Regions from separate parts of the Paenirhizobium cremeum genome, predicted to be linked through region 1. Evidence: predicted binding sites of a transcription regulator. Region 1 holds the regulator's gene; each other region holds the start of a gene.
What was found. Region 1 encodes PhoB, which activates phosphate uptake and scavenging genes when phosphate is short. Its sites were predicted from a motif close to TGTCATNNANCTGTCAT; they were not measured.
Positions count from the first base shown of each region.

Region 2: ACLBKR_RS20980 (PhoX family protein) is a predicted target of PhoB. The motif match lies at 3,707-3,723, and genes of this name have one in related genera.
Region 3: ACLBKR_RS18215 (NAD-glutamate dehydrogenase) is a predicted target of PhoB. The motif match lies at 3,309-3,325, and genes of this name have one in related genera.

Region 1 covers NZ_CP180217.1:126,701-132,682, forward strand. The annotation lists gene pstA (phosphate ABC transporter permease PstA) at 1-839, shown strand, start outside; gene pstB (phosphate ABC transporter ATP-binding protein PstB) at 853-1,668, shown strand; gene phoU (phosphate signaling complex protein PhoU) at 1,717-2,430, shown strand; gene phoB (phosphate regulon transcriptional regulator PhoB) at 2,463-3,146, shown strand; gene ACLBKR_RS00655 (GcrA family cell cycle regulator) at 3,249-3,773, opposite strand; gene ACLBKR_RS00660 (aspartate aminotransferase family protein) at 4,213-5,415, shown strand; gene argF (ornithine carbamoyltransferase) at 5,428-5,982, shown strand, end outside.
Region 2 covers NZ_CP180218.1:153,151-159,132, reverse strand. The annotation lists gene ACLBKR_RS20985 (NAD-dependent succinate-semialdehyde dehydrogenase) at 199-1,590, shown strand; gene ACLBKR_RS20980 (PhoX family protein) at 1,723-3,648, opposite strand; gene ACLBKR_RS20975 (GMC family oxidoreductase) at 3,885-5,600, opposite strand.
Region 3 covers NZ_CP180217.1:3,770,995-3,776,976, reverse strand. The annotation lists gene ACLBKR_RS18215 (NAD-glutamate dehydrogenase) at 1-3,291, opposite strand, end outside; gene pdxY (pyridoxal kinase PdxY) at 3,494-4,372, shown strand; gene ACLBKR_RS18205 (carbonic anhydrase) at 4,450-5,133, shown strand; gene ACLBKR_RS18200 (sensor domain-containing diguanylate cyclase) at 5,229-5,982, shown strand, end outside.

The DNA of each region.
Region 1 (5,982 bases):
CCGCCTACAAGGGCCAGATCGATCTGTCGGTTGCCGAGCAGAACCGCAAGGTTTCCGACCAGCAGCTCGCATGGATGAACCAGCTCGCCGAAAGCGGCGCGCTTGCCGGGCACTTCAACACCGGCATTTTCGTGAACGGCGCATCGAGCCGTCCGGAAGCGGCGGGTGTCGGGGTGGCACTCATCGGTTCGGCCTACATGATGCTGATCGTCCTCGTGCTTTCGCTGCCGATCGGTGTCGCGGCTTCGATCTACCTTGAAGAGTTCGCCCCGAAGAACCGCTTCACCGACCTGATCGAAGTGAACATCAACAACCTTGCTGCCGTCCCCTCGATCGTATTCGGTCTTCTTGGTCTTGCGGTGTTCATCAACTTCATGGGCCTGCCGCGTTCGGCCTCGATTGTCGGCGGTCTCGTGCTGACGCTGATGACCTTGCCGACCATCATCATCGCCACGCGTGCGGCTTTGAAGGCCGTGCCGCCGTCGATCCGCGCTGCCGCGCTCGGCCTCGGCGCTTCGAAGATGCAGACGGTCTTCCATCATGTGCTGCCGCTTGCCATGCCGGGCATCCTGACCGGCACGATCATCGGCCTGGCGCATGCTCTCGGTGAAACGGCACCGTTGCTGCTGATCGGCATGGTGGCTTTCGTCGCCAACTATCCAGGTACGCCGCTCGAGCCGTCGACCGCCCTTCCGGTGCAGATCTACCAGTGGGCGAACGAGGCGGAGCGTGCTTTCGTCGAACGTACATCGGGAGCGATCATTATTCTGCTCCTGTTCCTTCTGGTAATGAATGTGGGCGCAATCCTGTTGCGGCGACGCTTCGAACGGCGCTGGTAGAGGGAGAAGAGACATGAACATGATGTCGGAATCAGCAGTTGAAAAGGCGCTGGATCAGAAAATGAGCGATGTGAACTACAAGATGATTGGCAAGGACGTCTCGGTTTACTACGGCGAGAAGCGCGCGCTTTTCGACGTGAACCTGAACGTTCGCGAGCATACGGTAACCGCGCTCATCGGCCCTTCGGGCTGCGGTAAGTCGACCTTCCTCAGGACGCTCAACCGCATGAATGACACGATCGACGGTTGCCGGGTCACCGGCAAGATCACGCTCGACGAGATGGACATCTACGATCCGTCCATCGATGTGGTCGAACTGCGCGCGCGCGTTGGCATGGTTTTCCAGAAGCCGAACCCGTTCCCGAAGTCGATCTACGAGAACATTTCCTACGGCCCGCGCATCCATGGTCTCGCCAAGTCGAAGGCCGATCTCGACCAGATCGTCGAGACCAGCCTTCAGAAGGCCGGCCTCTGGAACGAGGTGAAGGACCGCCTCCATGAGTCTGGCACCGGTCTCTCCGGCGGCCAGCAGCAGCGCCTGTGCATTGCCCGTGCAGTCGCCGTCAGCCCGGAAGTCATCCTGATGGACGAGCCTTGCTCGGCACTCGATCCGATCGCGACCGCCAAGGTCGAGGAACTGATCCACGAGCTCAGAACCAACTTCACGATTGTCATCGTGACGCACTCCATGCAGCAGGCGGCCCGCGTTTCCCAGCGCACGGCGATGTTCCACCTCGGTCTGCTGGTCGAGGAAAACGATACCGACAAGATGTTCACCAATCCGGACGATCAGCGCACGCAGGACTACATCATGGGCCGCTTCGGCTGATGTCGCCGCATCCGGTGATCGATCTTCCATTTCAAGGATACCAAGAACATGTCTTCATCGCATATCTACTCGGCCTATGACGAGGAACTGAAATACCTGATGCGCCGCATCTCCGAGATGGGTGGGCTTGCCGAACAGATGGTGGGCGACAGCATTCGCGCGCTTGTCAATTCCGATGCCGCCCTTGCCCAGAAGGTCATCTCCGACGACGTCATCATGGATGCCGCCGAGCGCGAGATCGGCGACAAGGCGATCGTCACCATCGCCCGCCGCCAGCCGGTTGCAGCTGATCTTCGCGAGATCATCGGCGCGCTCAAGATTGCCAATGACCTGGAGCGGGTCGGCGATCTCGGCAAGAGCAACGCCAAGCGCGTCATGGCCGTTCAGGCCACCGGCGTTCCGCGCAAGCTCGCCCGCGGCATCGAGCATCTGTCGGAGCTTGCGCTCGTGCAGCTCAAGGAAGTGCTCGACGTCTACACGACACGCTCGGCCGAAAAGGCCAAGTCGATCCGTGATCGCGACGAGGAGATCGACGCCATCTATACCTCGCTCTTCCGCGAGCTTCTGACCTACATGATGGAAGATCCGCGCAACATCACCAGCTGCACGCATCTTCTGTTTTGCGCCAAGAACATCGAGCGCATCGGCGACCATGCCACCAATATCGCTGAGACGATCTACTACATGGCGACGGGCGCTCAGCCGGAAGGCGAGCGCCCGAAGGAAGACCTGACGGCTACCGTCGGCGCCATCGCCGAGTGAGCCGTCGGTCCTGAGAGAGGTAGTTGAAGTCGATGTTGCCCAAGATTGCTGTCGTTGAGGACGAAGAAGCACTGAGCGTGCTTCTTCGTTACAATCTCGAGGCTGAAGGTTACGAGGTCGAGACCATCCTGCGTGGCGATGAAGCGGAGTTGAGGCTGCAGGAGCGGGTTCCCGACCTGCTCATCCTCGACTGGATGCTGCCCGGTGTCTCGGGCATCGAGCTTTGCCGCCGGTTGCGTATGCGGCCGGAGACGGAACGTCTGCCGATCATCATGCTGACGGCCCGCGGCGAAGAAAGCGAGCGCGTGCGCGGTCTGGCGACCGGGGCGGATGACTATGTCGTCAAGCCGTTCTCGACCCCGGAACTGATGGCGCGTGTCAAGGCCATGCTGCGCCGCGCACGTCCGGAGGTCCTCTCCAGTGTCTTGCGTTGCGGCGATATCGAACTGGACCGCGAGACCCATCGGGTTCATCGCAAGAGCCGCGAAGTCCGGCTTGGGCCGACCGAATTCCGTCTGCTGGAGTTCCTGATGGCTTCCCCCGGGCGCGTTTTCTCGCGTTCCCAGCTTCTGGACGGCGTCTGGGGCCACGACATCTATGTCGACGAACGCACGGTCGACGTGCATGTGGGTCGCCTTCGCAAGGCTCTCAACTTCTCGAATATGCAGGATGTGATCCGCACCGTGCGCGGCGCGGGATATTCCATGGAAGCCTGATTGGGTTTTTCCAGGATCACATTGCGGATACGTTGTGACAGACAAAAAACGGGCCGAAAGGCCCGTTTTTACATTTCCGGTTTTGTCCGAAGACGCCGGACTTTATCGAGCCGACCTACGCCTGTCGCCAATCGGCTGGTAGGCGAGCTTGGCGTGATAGTTGCAATAAGGGGAATTATCGGACGACTCGCAGCCGCAGAAATGGAAATCGTCCTTCATAGGATCGCCGATCGGCCACTTGCAGGTGCGTTCCGTGAGTTCCGTCAGCGCCAGACGCCGGGAAATCGGCACGACCACGTTGCTCGCCGGAGCGATATCGATTTCCTCGATGCCTTCGATCTCGATTTCTTCCTTGAGCATGTTGGCGCCGGCAGGCCGCGCAACGGTGCGGGTGGTGACGCGCGGCGCATAGTTCTGGGCGCGGGGCGGCGTCGCCGTGCGCTTTGCCGTCCGCGTCGTCGCGACGCTGCCGCCGGCCTTGGCGCGGCCCGGGAGGCTGAGGCGGTGAACTTTGCCGATAACGGCATTGCGGCTCACTCCGCCAAGTTGCGCGGCAATCTGGCTCGCGCTCAAGCCTTCGGCCCAAAGCCGCTTCAGCTTTTCTACTCGCTCATCCGTCCAGTTCATGCCATTTTCTCCGCCGGTCGCAATTCGTGCTGGCAGAATCCCTCGCCGTTGCTTCGGAAAATTCCGAAACAAAACTGCCTCGATACTGTCGGTGACTAATTCCGCCGCATGCAATTTCTTTATTGGTTCTTAACCTAGTGTGAGGCTGACTCCGTGACAAGAGTCGGCGGAATCATCGGGAATCGATTTCGAAGTTTTCCCCAACTTGCTACCGAGGCGCGATCATGTTCGCCCATGCGCCGCTTGGCTCTGTCCCTCGACTCCGAGTGGCGAAAATTCCGCTTTTCCGCGGTGTTTCGTTGACAGGGAGGGGCGAAATGACGATAGTGCAGCCGCCGCCGCAAGGCGGCATTTTTGATTTTTTGGACCCGGCGGAACAGGGGTTCCGGTGCGGTCCGCACCCGAAAAGACAAAAGCTCTTCGAAAGGAGTCTTTCGCTATGGCCGAGGCCTCTCCGCTTTATCAGACTTACATGCGCGCTCCGCTGCGTTTCGAGCGAGGCGAGGGCGTGTGGCTGATTACGGAAAACGGAGAGCGATATCTCGATTTCGCAGCGGGTGTCGCCGTGAATTCGCTGGGCCACGCCCACCCTCATCTCGTCGGCGCATTGCGTGAGCAGGCCGATAAGGTCTGGCATCTTTCGAACCTCTATGAGATCCCAGGCCAGGAAAAGCTCGGCAAGCGCCTGACCGAGGCGACCTTTGCCGACCGGGTGTTTTTCACCAATTCCGGTGCAGAGGCGCTTGAATGCGCCATCAAGACGGCCCGCCGCTATCAGTTCTCCAAGGGACATGGCGAGCGGTTCCACATCATCACTTTTGAAGGCGCCTTCCATGGCCGCACGCTGGCGACGATTGCCGCTGGCGGCCAGGCGAAATATCTCGAAGGCTTCGGCCCCAAGGCGCCGGGTTTCGATCAGGTGCCTTTCGGCGATCTGGAAGCTGTGAAGGCGGCGATTACTGACGAAACGGCAGCCATCCTCATCGAGCCCGTTCAGGGCGAGGGCGGCATCCGCACCGCGCCTGCCGGTTTCCTGCGGGAACTGCGCAAGATCTGCGATGACAACGGTCTTCTCCTGATCTTCGACGAGGTCCAGTGCGGGATCGGCCGTACAGGCAAGCTGTTCGCCTACGAATGGACGGGTATCACGCCTGACATCATGGCCGTGGCCAAGGGCATTGGCGGCGGGTTTCCGCTCGGCGCCTGCCTTGCGACAGAAGACGCTGCCTCGGGCATGAAGGCCGGCACCCATGGCTCCACCTATGGCGGCAATCCGCTTGCCATGGCAGTCGGCAATGCCGTGCTCGATGTCGTCCTCGCCGACGGTTTTCTCGAACATGTGCGCGACGTTGCGCTCGTCTTCCGCCAGGGTCTTGCCGAGCTCAAGGACCGGTTCCCCGGTGTCATCGAGGAGATACGCGGCGAAGGCCTTATGCTCGGCATCAAGGCGAAGGTGCCTTCCGCGGAGCTGCTGCAGGCGATGCGCGACGAGCATATCCTCGGCGTACCGGCGGGCGATAACGTCATCCGCCTTCTGCCGCCGCTTGTCGTCACGGCCGAGGATGCCAGGGAGGGGCTGAACCGCATCGGCCTTGCGGCGGAAAAGGTTCAGACGACACTCGACACGACTGCCCGGATTTAAACAGGTAACAGCATGGCCGCTCCCAAGCATTTTCTCGATCTTTCGGCAGTCAATTCTTCCGACCTTCGGCAGATTCTCGAAGACGCCAAAACCCGCAAGCAGGCCACGAAGGCCGGTACGGCTGACAAGCCGCTGGCCGGCAAGATGCTGGCAATGATTTTCGAAAAGCCGTCCACCCGCACGCGCGTATCCTTCGATGTGGGCATGCGCCAGCTCGGCGGCGAAACGCTGTTCCTGTCCGGAACCGAGATGCAGCTTGGCCGTGCCGAAACCATCGGCGACACAGCCAAGGTTCTCTCGCGCTACGTCGATGCCATCATGATCCGCACGACCGATCATTCCCGGTTGCTGGAAATGGCGGAGCATGCAACCGTTCCCGTCATCAACGCGCTGACGGACAGCACGCATCCCTGCCAGATCATGGCGGATGTCATGACCTTCGAGGAGCATCGCGGCCCGATCAAGGGCAAGACCATTGCCTGGACGGGCGATGGCAACAACGTGCTTCATTCCCTGGTCGAAGGCGCCGCCCGCTTCGGTTACCGCATGAACATGGCGGTGCCGCTC
Region 2 (5,982 bases), on a different replicon from region 1:
GAGTTGCATTGGCCGTCAAGAGCAGGATCGCAGCCATCCGCGATGCCTCCCCTCCGTCTTCCACGGACGAGAGGTCAGGAATATGCAGCGCCTTGAGACGCTTCATAGAACGCCTGTCGCGCGCTTTCACCCTTCGATCCTTCTCCCGCTTTCCCGGCCGGTGGTTTTACGGATTAATCTCATGAAAGGTGATCCATCATGGCCTACGCCACAATCAATCCCTACACGGGCGAAACCCTGAAGACATTTCCCGACGCCACCGATGACGAAGTCCGCGACGCCATCGGCAAGGCGCACGACGCCTTTCTCTCCTGGAAGGAAGCGCCGTTTGCCGAACGCGGCCGCATTCTTCAGAAGGCGGCCGATCTCCTGCGCCGGAACAGCGACGCCTATGCGAGACTGCTGACGCTCGAGATGGGCAAGCTTTTCACCGAAGCGAAGGCCGAGGTCGAGCTTTCCGCCAGGATCTTCGAATACTATGTCCGCAATGCCGAGGAACTGCTCAAGCCGGAAAAGCTGCCCGTGCTCGATCCGGCCGAGGGAGAAGCGGTCCTCGTTCACGAACCGCTGGGCGTCCTTCTCGCGATCGAGCCGTGGAATTTCCCCTACTACCAGATCGCCCGCATCATCGCGCCGCAGCTTTCGGCGGGAAACACCGTCCTGCTGAAACACGCCTCGAACGTGCCGCAGAGCGCCGCAGCCTTCGAAGGGCTGATGAAGGAAGCCGGACTTCCCGAGGGCGCTTTCCGCAACCTTTACGCGACGCGTTCCCAGATCGAGCTCATCCTCAATGACGACCGGGTGCATGGCGTGGCGCTGACGGGCTCGGAAGGCGCGGGGTCCGTTGTCGCCGCGCAGGCCGGCAAGGCCCTGAAGAAATCGACGCTGGAGCTTGGCGGCGCCGACGCCTTCGTGGTGCTGGCGGACGCCGATCTCGAAAAGACCGTCAGGTGGGGCGTCTTCGGCCGGCATTGGAACGGCGGCCAGGTCTGCGTTTCCTCAAAGCGCATGATTATCGTCGACAAGGTCTATGACGAGTTCCTCACTCGATACCGCGAAGGCGTGGCCGGCCTCGTCGCCGGCGATCCCTTCGCTCCCGAAACGACACTTGCGCCGCTTTCGTCGCAGGGCGCCGCGGACGAAGTGAAGGAGAAGATCCGCGAGGCCGTCAGATTGGGTGCAAAGGCCGAGGAAGTCGGCCCGCCCGTGCCCAATCGGGGCGCGTTTGTGCAGCCCACCATCCTCACCGATCTCGCCGAGGACAACCCGGCCCGCTATTGGGAATTCTTCGGACCGGTCTCGATGCTGTTCCGGGCACGGGACGAAGCCGATGCGGTGCGTATCGCCAACGATTCGCCTTTCGGCCTCGGCGGCTCCGTCTTCACCTCCAATCCGGCGCATGGTGCGGAAGTCGCCCGGAAGATCTCGACCGGCATGGTCTTCGTCAACCACCCGACCAAGGTGGAAGCCGACCTGCCATTCGGCGGCATCAGGCGTTCCGGCTACGGCCGGGAGTTGATCGGACTGGGGCTGAAGGAATTCGTCAATCACAAGCTGATCGGCGTGGTCGATATCGACGCACGCTTCTGAGACATGCGCCGGCCCTTCCCCATGGAAGGAGGAGCCGAGCGCGGGCAGGCCTGGACAAGCGCGTTTGCGCGACACCGGAAATGGAAGGGGCGCCGAAACCGGCGCCCCCGACTTTATCAAGACACCTGGCGATCAACCGACCAACGCATTGTCGTTGCGCTTGATCGCAATCACCGTCGAGCGCGGCAGCTTGCCTTCGCCGTCCGGGAACGGGGCATCGGGGTGCTGGATGCCGACGAAGTGGGTGCGCTTGTCGGCAGACCAGGTCTGGCCCGTCACTTCCGCACCCTTCGGCGCGGTCAGGAAGCGTTCGATGCGACCGGTGGCCGGATCGCCGGCGAGCATCTGGTTGTTGCCCTGGCCAAGGAACTCGCCTTCATTGGTGTCTTCGCCATCGGTCTGGATCCAAAGAAGACCGGTGCTGTCGAACATCATGCCATCGGGCGAGTTGAACATGTTGCCGGAGTTGATGTTGGAGGAACCGGCATAGGCATCGCCCTTGTGAACGTCCGGATTGCCGGCCATGACGAACAGGTCCCACTTGAACTTGCCGTCGGCATGATCGTCGTTTTCCGGATACCAGCGGATGATCTGGCCGTATTCGTTCTTCTCGCGCGGGTTGGCGGCGTTGAGCGCCATGACGTCGCCGCCGGCGTTCGTCCGCATCTTGCCGTCCTTGAGAACGGCGCGGTTCGAGTTGTTGGTCAGCGCGCAATAAGCCTCGATGGCAACCGGGTTGATCGCCACCCATTCCGGGCGGTCCATCGTCGTGGCGCCGACCTTGGAGGCGGCCTGGCGGGTGAAGACGCAGATTTCGTCCATCTTCATACCGGTGGTTTCCGGCGTCAGAGCCAGCCATTCGCCGGTGCCGTCGTCGGCGAACTTGGCGACGTAGAGCGTGCCCTCGTCGAGCAGCTTCGAGGTATCGCCGCCCGGAACGTAGATGCCGTTCGAGACATACTTGTAAAGGAATTCGCCACGCTCGTCATCGCCCATATAGACGACCACGCGGCCATCGCGCGCGACCACCACGGCGGCGTTTTCATGCTTGATGCGGCCGAGCGCGGTGCGCTTGACCGGGGTCGAGGAGGCATCCGACGGATCGATCTCGACGACATAGCCGGCGCGGCGCGGTTCGTTCGGGTTCTTGGCCACATCGAAGCGCTCATCGAACTTCTCATAGGCATAACGCGTCTCGGCGGCGATGCCGTAGCGCTTGTAGTCGTCAGGCATCTTGAACTCGGCATTGGTGGTGCCGAAATAGCCGTTGAAGTTTTCCTCGCAGGTCAGGTAGGTGCCCCACGGCGTACGGCCGGCGCCGCAGTTGTTGAAGGTCCCGAGACAGTCGGTGCCGTTCGGATCGGCTGCGGTCTTGATGAGGTCAGAGCCGGCGGCGGGGCCGGAAAGCTTCATCGGCGTGTTGTGGTGGATGCGGCGGTTGAACGGGCTATCGAGCACGATTTCCCAGCCATTTTCACCCTCGGCCACTTCCATGACCGTCACGCCCTGCATGTTCTGCAGGATGCGCACTTCGTCCGCATTCTCCGGATTGCCCTTTTCACGATGCGGCAGGTTGATCTCGGGGTTCACATATTCGTGGTTGACGGCGATGATCTGATGGCCGCCGACAACGAAAAGTTCCATTCCGTCAGTGTTTTCGCCGAAAACCTTGTCGGAATGCTCGACCGCCACACCCTTGACCGGGTCGACGTCCGGAACGTTGGAGAACAGCGGCTGGCCCCACTTTGCAAGCGGCTTCCAGCTATAACCTTCCGGAACGTGGATGGTGTTGTCGGTCGCGGCCGGCACCGGCTTGAACGGGAAGCGCGAAGCGGCGGCTTCCTGTGCCTCGGCCGAGGTGGACGACATCAGGTTGGCGGCAGTGCCGAGCGTGCCCATGGCGGCGGCGGCCGAACCGAGGGCCAGAACACCGCCGAGGAAGCCGCGGCGAGAAAGAGCCGATTCGACGACGCGGTCGAAATCGGTTTCGGCCGGCGGCGGATTTTGCAGCTCGTCCCATTCGTCCCAGGACAATTTACTGGTGTCGATATTAGCCATAGCGCTTCTCCTTTGTTGCGTCTTGAAACAGGTCCAACAGAGGCTCTATCGCTGCAAGATCACAGAGATATGACTGAAAAAGACGATCGTCGCGGCGGCCGAACGGACCCGGCAGACGGCGGTTCGATGAAGACTTCGAGGCAGCACCCCGAACCAGCCCGATCTGCGGAACAGGTATAAGGCCGGCAACGTCGGCCAGGGCAAAAAGCCGAGAGCGGACAGGCGACCGCTCTGCCTCAGCCGGCCCTCAGTTGCGCGCTCAGATGATCGGCCAGTCTGATCGCAAAGGCGACGATCATCAGGGTGGGATTGGCATGGCCGCTGGTCGGGAAGACGGAACCGCCGGCGACATAGAGGTTGGGCAGCGCGTGGACCTTGCAGTTCCTGTCGACGACACCGGTCTTCGGGTCGTTCGACATCCGTGTCGTGCCGAGCGTATGCGCCATGTCGATGATGACGATATCTTCAGGCCGGCGTTCGCGCGCCCATTCCTCCAGCGTGGGAGCGGGTAGTCCCTGGCTTACAAGCGCTGCGCGCGAGAGTTCGGCGATCCGCAGCAGCGTATGCCGCTCGGCCGCGTTGATGCGCCAGTCCACCCTTGCGAGAGGCGTGCCGAACCGGTCCTTCCGCGAACTGAGGCTGATCCTGCTTTGGGGATTGGGCATCTGCTCGCAAATGGCTTCGATGCGCAGGCCGGAAAGCTTGTGGGGCAAGCCGCGGCTCTGGAATTCGTCTGCGACCATGTTCGGCGACAGCCGGATCGCGGCATTGATGACGAGGTCCTTGACGGCCTGGGGCGTGCGGTGGTCCGACAGGACCCTCATGCCGATCCCCCTCGCAAGAAACCCCGATCCCGTCACCACCGACAACAGGTCGCGGCTGATGTTCGCGCTTTTCCAGCGCAACAGTTTTTTCAGCGCGTCCCACGGATCGTCGGGCGCCCGTTCCGTCGAGAAATAGACCGCGGCGTTGAGCAGTTGTTCCTGTTCCTGCACGCGCTCGGTCAGTGCCAGCCCATGCATGAACATATGCGAACGGCTCTTGTGGTGAACCCCGAAGAAGCCGAAAAGCTTAGCAGGCACGGCCATGTCATCGGCCGAGAAACGGCCGACACGCGCGGCGGCATGATCTATCAGATAGCGTCCCACCACATCGTAGCGATTGCCGATACCGTTGGTGTGAACGTCGTTGGATGCCAAGAGCAGGCGGGCGTTTTCAATGCCGCTTGCGGCAAGGACGCAGAGCTTCGCTTCGATGCGCGCGCGCCTGCCCTCCATGCTGGCGACGTCGAGATACGAAAAATGCGTCCCCTCGGCGTTCAGGCCGACATGCGTCACGGATGCATCGAGCAGAATGCGGACATTGGCGGGCCGCCGCGCCATCACCTCGCTGCCGAAACGCATGACGTCGAGCTTGTCGACGCGGGAACGGGCGAATTGCCAATAGAAGGAATGCAGCCCCTCCGCATCGAACCGTCGGGGCGGCGCCTTGGGGCTCAGGTTCAGAACCTCTGTCGCGCGTAGCAGGTAAGGCGCGATCTCACCGTGATCGACCGGCCAACCGGAATAAGGGACCCAGGGGCGCGGCTTGAAGTCGATGGCATCGAAGGGGGCCGATTTGCCGGCCCATGCATGCGTCGATCCGCCGAGGGCCCGACATCGGACCCCGAAGGGCTGGACCTGCGGAGACCAGAACTGGGCTTGAGAGCCGTGGAATTCTATCCGTTTTTTCACCTGCGCTTCCGACTGAAGCTCGCCGATGTTCTCGACCGCATTGAGTTCAGCATGCTGTGCGGTTTCCACTTCGAGCCCGCTTTCGACGACGAGCACCTTCCTGCCCGTAGCCGCGCATTCGCTGGCGATCGTCAGGCCCACGGGACCGGCGCCCACGATCACGAGATCCGCCGCGATCGTGGAGCTCTCATCAAGATCCGCCAGACGTTCGATTTTCATGGGATGCCAGCTTCCCTTACGCACACAGCACACACGCTTTACCCAGGCTGGATCAGACCGGTTATTGCCGGCGTTTTCAATTCTCAGGAGGGCTGAGACCGATGCCTCCGGCCCATATAATCAGACAGTCCACCCCCTTCATAAGACGATATTGACACGACAAACCTGCCTCGCCGGGCCATTGCCCGAACGAGTTTACCCACCGGGGATGGACGGGGATCTTCCACGTCTCATCCAACGACAGGAAGGAAGACCTGTCACTCGCCGACAGGATTTTTCGGAGCGGAAAGCGCCCTGCGGATGGAAAAGGATGCCCGCAGCATCCCGCGCCGGGGAGAGGGCGCCGATTGCGCCATCCGCCTGTGAATAGATCAAATTCCGC
Region 3 (5,982 bases), 540 kb from region 1:
CGTATCCGTTTCGCTCGCCGCTTTCACATAGGTGCCGATGCCGCCGAACCAGAGCAGGTCGACCGGGGCCTTGAGGATAGCGCTCATGATGTCGAAGGGCGTCGCGACCGGCTTGTCGAGGCCGATGGCTGCTGCTGCTTCGGGCGTCAGGGCCACGGATTTCTCCGAGCGTGAAATAATCATCGCACCCTTGGAAAGCGCCTTGCGGTCGTAATCTTGCCAGCTCGACCGCGGCAGTTCGAACATGCGCTTGCGCTCGGCAAAGGAGCTTGCCGTATCCGGGTCGGGATCGATGAAGATGTCGCGATGGTCGAAGGCGGCGATCAGGCGGATCTTTTGCGAGAGCAGCATGCCGTTGCCGAAGACGTCGCCGGACATGTCGCCAACGCCGACCACGCTGAAAGGCGTAGTCTGGATATCCACGTTCATTTCCCGGAAGTGGCGCTTGACCGCTTCCCAGGCGCCGCGCGCGGTGATGCCCATCTTCTTGTGGTCGTAGCCGGCGGAACCGCCGGAGGCGAAAGCGTCGTCCAGCCAGAAACCCGCAGCCTGGGCAAGGCCGTTCGCGGTGTCGGAAAAAGTGGCGGTGCCTTTGTCCGCGGCAACGACAAAATAAGGATCGTCCTCATCAAGCCGCACGGTATCGGCGGGGGCCACGACCTTGCCGCCGACAATATTGTCGGTGATCGACAGCAGCGTGCGGATATAGGTCTTGTAGGCCTCCGTGCCGGCGGCAAGCCAGGCGTCGCGGCTTGCGCCTACCGGCAGCTGCTTGGGATAGAAGCCGCCCTTGGCGCCCACGGGCACGATGACCGCGTTCTTGACCTGCTGCGCCTTGACGAGCCCCAGCACTTCCGTGCGGTAGTCCTGGGCGCGGTCCGACCAGCGCAGGCCGCCGCGGGCGACCTTGCCGAAGCGCAGGTGCACGCCCTCGACCTCAACGCCGAAGACGAAGATTTCGCGGAAAGGCCTGGGGTCCGGCAGGCCGTCGAGAAGCTGCGGGTCGAACTTGAAGGCCAGCATCGTGGCTGCGTTGTCGTTCTTCTGGAAATAATTGGTGCGCAGCGTCGAATCGACCGCGTTGATGTAGCGCCGCAAAATGCGATCCTCATCCAGACTTGGTACGGCGAGGAGCGCGGTTTCGAGCTCCGCATGAATCTCGGCAAGCTTGCGGGTGCGGGCCTTCTCGGCGAGTTTCGGATCGAAGCTCACATGGAAGAGATCGAAGATCAGTTTGACGATCGCCGGGTGCCGGTTCAAAGTTTCGGCGATATGGCCCTGCGAGTAGACGAAGCCCGCCTGCCTGAGATAGGCGGCATAGGCGCGCAACACGGTCACTTCCCGCGCCGACAAGCCGGCGGCCAGCACCAGGCGGTTGAAGGTGTCGTTGTCGACCTTGCCTGTGAAGGCGGCGAGGAAGGCTTCCTCGGTAATCGCCCTTTTCTCGGCAATCCCGAAGGCATCATCGCCATGGACCTGCAATTCCATGTCGTGCAGGACCACAAGCGCTTCGTCACCCTTGTCCCCGGTGGAGACGTGGATATCGAAGGTGCGCTCGCTGATGACCCTGAAACCGAGATTTTCAAGAAGCGGCACGCGACGCGACAGCGGCAGATGGGCGCCCGCATGGAAAATTTTGAGGTAAAGCTGCCTGCCGGCATCCGTCGTGGTCTCATGGAAGGCGATCGATACGGGTTCGCCGGCGAGGCATGCCTGGATATGGGCGAGGTCGTGGACTGCTTCTTCCGGCGAGAAGGCCTCCTGATAGGCCTGGCTGACGGCAAGTCGCGGCGCCTTCGGGCCGGCCAGCGTCTCGAACCGGTCGCTCCAGCGGGCTGTAATTTCCCGCACCGCTTCCTCGAGCGCCGCCTGAGGAATGCGCGGTGTCTTGCCTTCGGATCGGCCGATGATGATGTGTACGCGTGCCACACCGCCTTCCGGGAATGCTGGATAATAGGCGGAAACGCGGCCCTGATAGACCTGGGTCAGATAGCTACCGATCTTCTCGCGTACGACGGAGTTATAGTCTTCACGGGGAACATAGACGATGAGTGAAACAAACCGGTCGAACTGGTCGATGCGCGGCAGGACGCGCACGCGCGGACGTTCCGACAGGTCGTTGATCTGTTCGCAGAACTTCGCAAGCAATTCCGGCTCGATCTGGAAGAGGTCATCGCGCGGATAGGCTTCCAGCGTGTTCTGCAGCATGCGGCCTGAATGGCTCTGCGGGTCGAAGCCGAAATGGTCGGTCACCTTGCGGGCCTTGGCGCGAAGCAGAGGGATCTGGCTCACCGAACCCGTGTAAGCGGTCGAGGTGAAGAGGCCGACGATCCGCAGTTCGCCCACCACCTTGCCGTCCTTGTCGAAGCGTTTGACGCCGATATAGTCCATGTAGGCACGGCGATGCACGATCGATTTGACATTTGCCTTGGTGACGATGAGGAAATCCGGCCCCTGCAGGAATTCGAGGATTTCCGGCGTCGTGGTGACAGCGTTCTTGCCCTGACGAAGGACGAGCACGTCGGGATCGGACAGGATGCCGAGCCCCTCGCCCTTGTTGCGTTCCAGGATCGCGGCGGTGCCTTCGCCGGAATAGACATATTCCCGCATGCCGAGGAAGGTGAAGTTGTCGTTGCGCAGCCAGTCGAGGAAAGCGAGGGCCTCGTCGCGATCTCCCTTGCGGCGGCCGGGAGCGAGTTCGCCGAGTTCGCTCATCGCCGTATCGAGCAGTGCGAGCATCTGCTTCCAGTCCGCTGAGGCCATGTGGACCTGGGCGAGAACGATTTCCAGGCGCGCTTTCAGAGCTTCTGCCTGCGCGTCGGTTAGCGGAGCAAGATGAAGCTGGATATAGCTGGTGCGGATCGCGCCTTCCGGCTCCTCTTCCTCCGGATTGGCGAGCGAGACCTGGCCACCCGGCACCACTGACAGGATCGGATGAACGGCCATGAAGATATCGCGGTAGAGGCTCGTGACCTCGCCCATGACCGAATCATACAGGAAAGGCTTGTTGCGTTCGATGATCGAAAGGACGCTGACCGGGGTTCCTGCCGGCGTGACGTCGGCGACCGGTGCGATGACCACGCGCGGCGTGTCGCCATCCCAGGCGGCGATGTCTGCTGCTGCCCGCAGCGAGGAAAACGCGAGCATTTCGGGGGTATAGTTGTCGAGATCGTCGCCGCTTGCACGCCCGAACAGGATGACGGGATCAATGAAAGGCTCCTGGATCGCCTCCGCTATCCGGCAAGCGGCCTCCAGCTGAGGTTCCCGCTTGAGCTTCCTGTTCACGACCATTGCTCTCTCCCTTTCAATGTCATGCGCATGTTGCGTGCATGATTCATAAAACAATTTGCCAAATGATGTATCTGCATTCGAGCCAGAGACCGATATTTCCGCTGTTTGAATACGCGATAAATATGACGCAGCAGATGCGCGATATTGACAGGTCCGACACAAAAGGCGGATCAACGGCGCGAACGAAAGTGGAAATCCGGTCATGACAGAGAAGTTAAAGGGTGCCGTCATCGTCATTTCGAGCCATGTGGTCCGGGGATCGGTCGGCAATCGCGCCGCCGTCTTCGCGCTCGAGAGCCTCGGTTTTCCCGTCTGGGCCCTGCCGACGGTGGTTCTTCCGTGGCATCCCGGCCATGGCCCCTCGACGCGGCTTACCTTTGAGGACGCGGATTTCGACAGGGCTATCGACGACCTGATCCGCGCGCCCTGGCTTCCCGAAGTGTCCGCCGTCCTGACCGGTTATTTCGGCAACAGCGCCCAGCCACGTTCCGTCGCCCGCCTCATCGAGGCGCTGAAGGCGAAGAAGCCCGACCTTGTCTATATCTGCGATCCCGTGATGGGCGATCTTGGCGGTCTTTACGTTCCGGAGACAACCGCCGTGGCCATTCGCGATCATCTCATTCCGCTTGCGACGATCGCTACGCCGAACCGCTACGAACTCGCCTGGCTGGTCGGCAGCGCACTGGAGAGCAACAACGACATCATGGAGGCCGCGCTTTCTCTCGGCCCGCCGCAAATGCTGGTGACTTCTGCAGTTCCGATGATGGCCGGTGGAACCGGCAATCTCTATCTCAGCGGCCGCAATGCGCTTCTTGCCGAGCACCGGCTGATCGACAATCCGCCGAACGGCCTCGGCGACCTGCTCTCGGCCCTGTTCCTGGCAAGGCTGCTCGAGGGCCTGCCCGAGGAACGGGCGCTTCAGCTTGCCACCGCCGGCGTCTATGAAATGCTGGCGCGCACAGCGAAGAAGGGCGGAGACGAACTGACGCTGGAAAGCGACGCTTCCAGCCTGTCGTCGCCGATGGCGCTCGTCCAGATGCGGCGGCTCGTTCATCCGGCGCAACGTCCGAAGCATCGCTGAAAATGCAAGGCAGCCAACACTTCGAAGTTTGCATGAGACTGTTGCCATGAGCGTCAGCACACGCTAATCGAAGAGCCATGAAGAGCTTCCCTATTCCCTTGATCGACGGATATCGCAACTTCATGAATGGCCGTTACACGGCCGAACGGGAGCGATACCGGCAATTGGCGGACCAGGGGCAGAAGCCCCAGACGCTAATCATTGCGTGCTGCGATTCCCGTGCGGCTCCGGAAACCATCTTCGATGCCGGTCCGGGCGAACTCTTCGTGGTGCGAAACGTCGCCAACATGGTGCCGCCCTACGAACCCGACGGCCATTATCATTCGACGTCGGCAGCGCTCGAATTTGCAGTGCAGGGCTTGCGCGTCAAGGACATCATCGTCATGGGGCATGGCCGCTGCGGCGGTATCCGGGCGGCGCTCGATCCCAATGCGGAACCGCTTTCTCCCGGTGACTTCATCGGAAAATGGATGGGTCTCGTCAGTTCCGCCGCCGAACAGATCCAGGGCAATTCGGTGATGACGGACACGGAGCGCCAAACTGCGCTGGAACGCATCTCAATCCGCAATTCGATCGCCAATCTCAGGACCTTCCCCTGCGTGCGCATCCTCGAGGAGCGCGGCAAGCTTCAGATCCATGGCGCCTGGTTCGATATTGCCAATGGCGAACTCTGGGTCATGGACCCGGACACTCGGGATTTCGTCCGTCTCGACATGGAAGCGGATGCCGAAGAGCCGCATGATCCGTCCTCGCTAATTTAGAGGTTGTTATCACCTTCACCGTAGACTGCCCTTGATTTTAAGGGGCTGAGCCGCGCGGAAATTCCGGGCGCTATAGCGACGCTCGCGGTGAATGGATGAATCTGGAAGGCACGAGAAGGATCATCATTGCGGCACTGCTGCTGCCCAGCCTCATCATGGCGGCTGAGGCAGTTCTTCTTCTGCGCAGTTACTACCAGAACTACAGGAACTTCGAGGCCGGAAAGCACTACGCCTATATCGTGTCCGATGCTGGCAATATTGCCTCTTCCATCGTTGCCGAAGAGGCGCATTCGACAACCCTTTTTCTTGCGGATAGAAGCGACGCAAACCGGGAAACGCTGGCGGTGCGGCGTTCTGATCTCGACGGCCGCCTCGATCGTTTTCTGGCTCTTCTGGCGCTCTATGCGGAAGAGGAACGCAACCTCCACCTGCTGATTCGAGAGCTATGGCGGGTTTCCGAACGCCTGAAGACGTTCCGCACTACAGTCGATAAGGGTATTGCAAGCGTCGATCAGGTCGTTGGATATTACAAGCCCGTTTCGAACGCACTTTTGGAACTGGTCGCTGCACTTCGTTATGAGATCGAAGATCCCGACCTTTCGCGGCAACTGAGCCTGCTGGTTGATCTTCTCGATGCAAACGAGGCGGGACTGATGGTCGCCTTTTACGGAACCGAGCACTTCCGCGGACGCCGGTTGTCGAAGCAGGACCTTGAGACATTCAACCAGTCGTTCGCCTTCCTGACTGTCGTGACCGAGCGGCTCTCCCTATTTCAGGATGCAGGTGCGATCAGGCGACTCCAGGATTTTGATCTCTCCCTTGACGGCAGATGGCTTGCGCATACGGCGC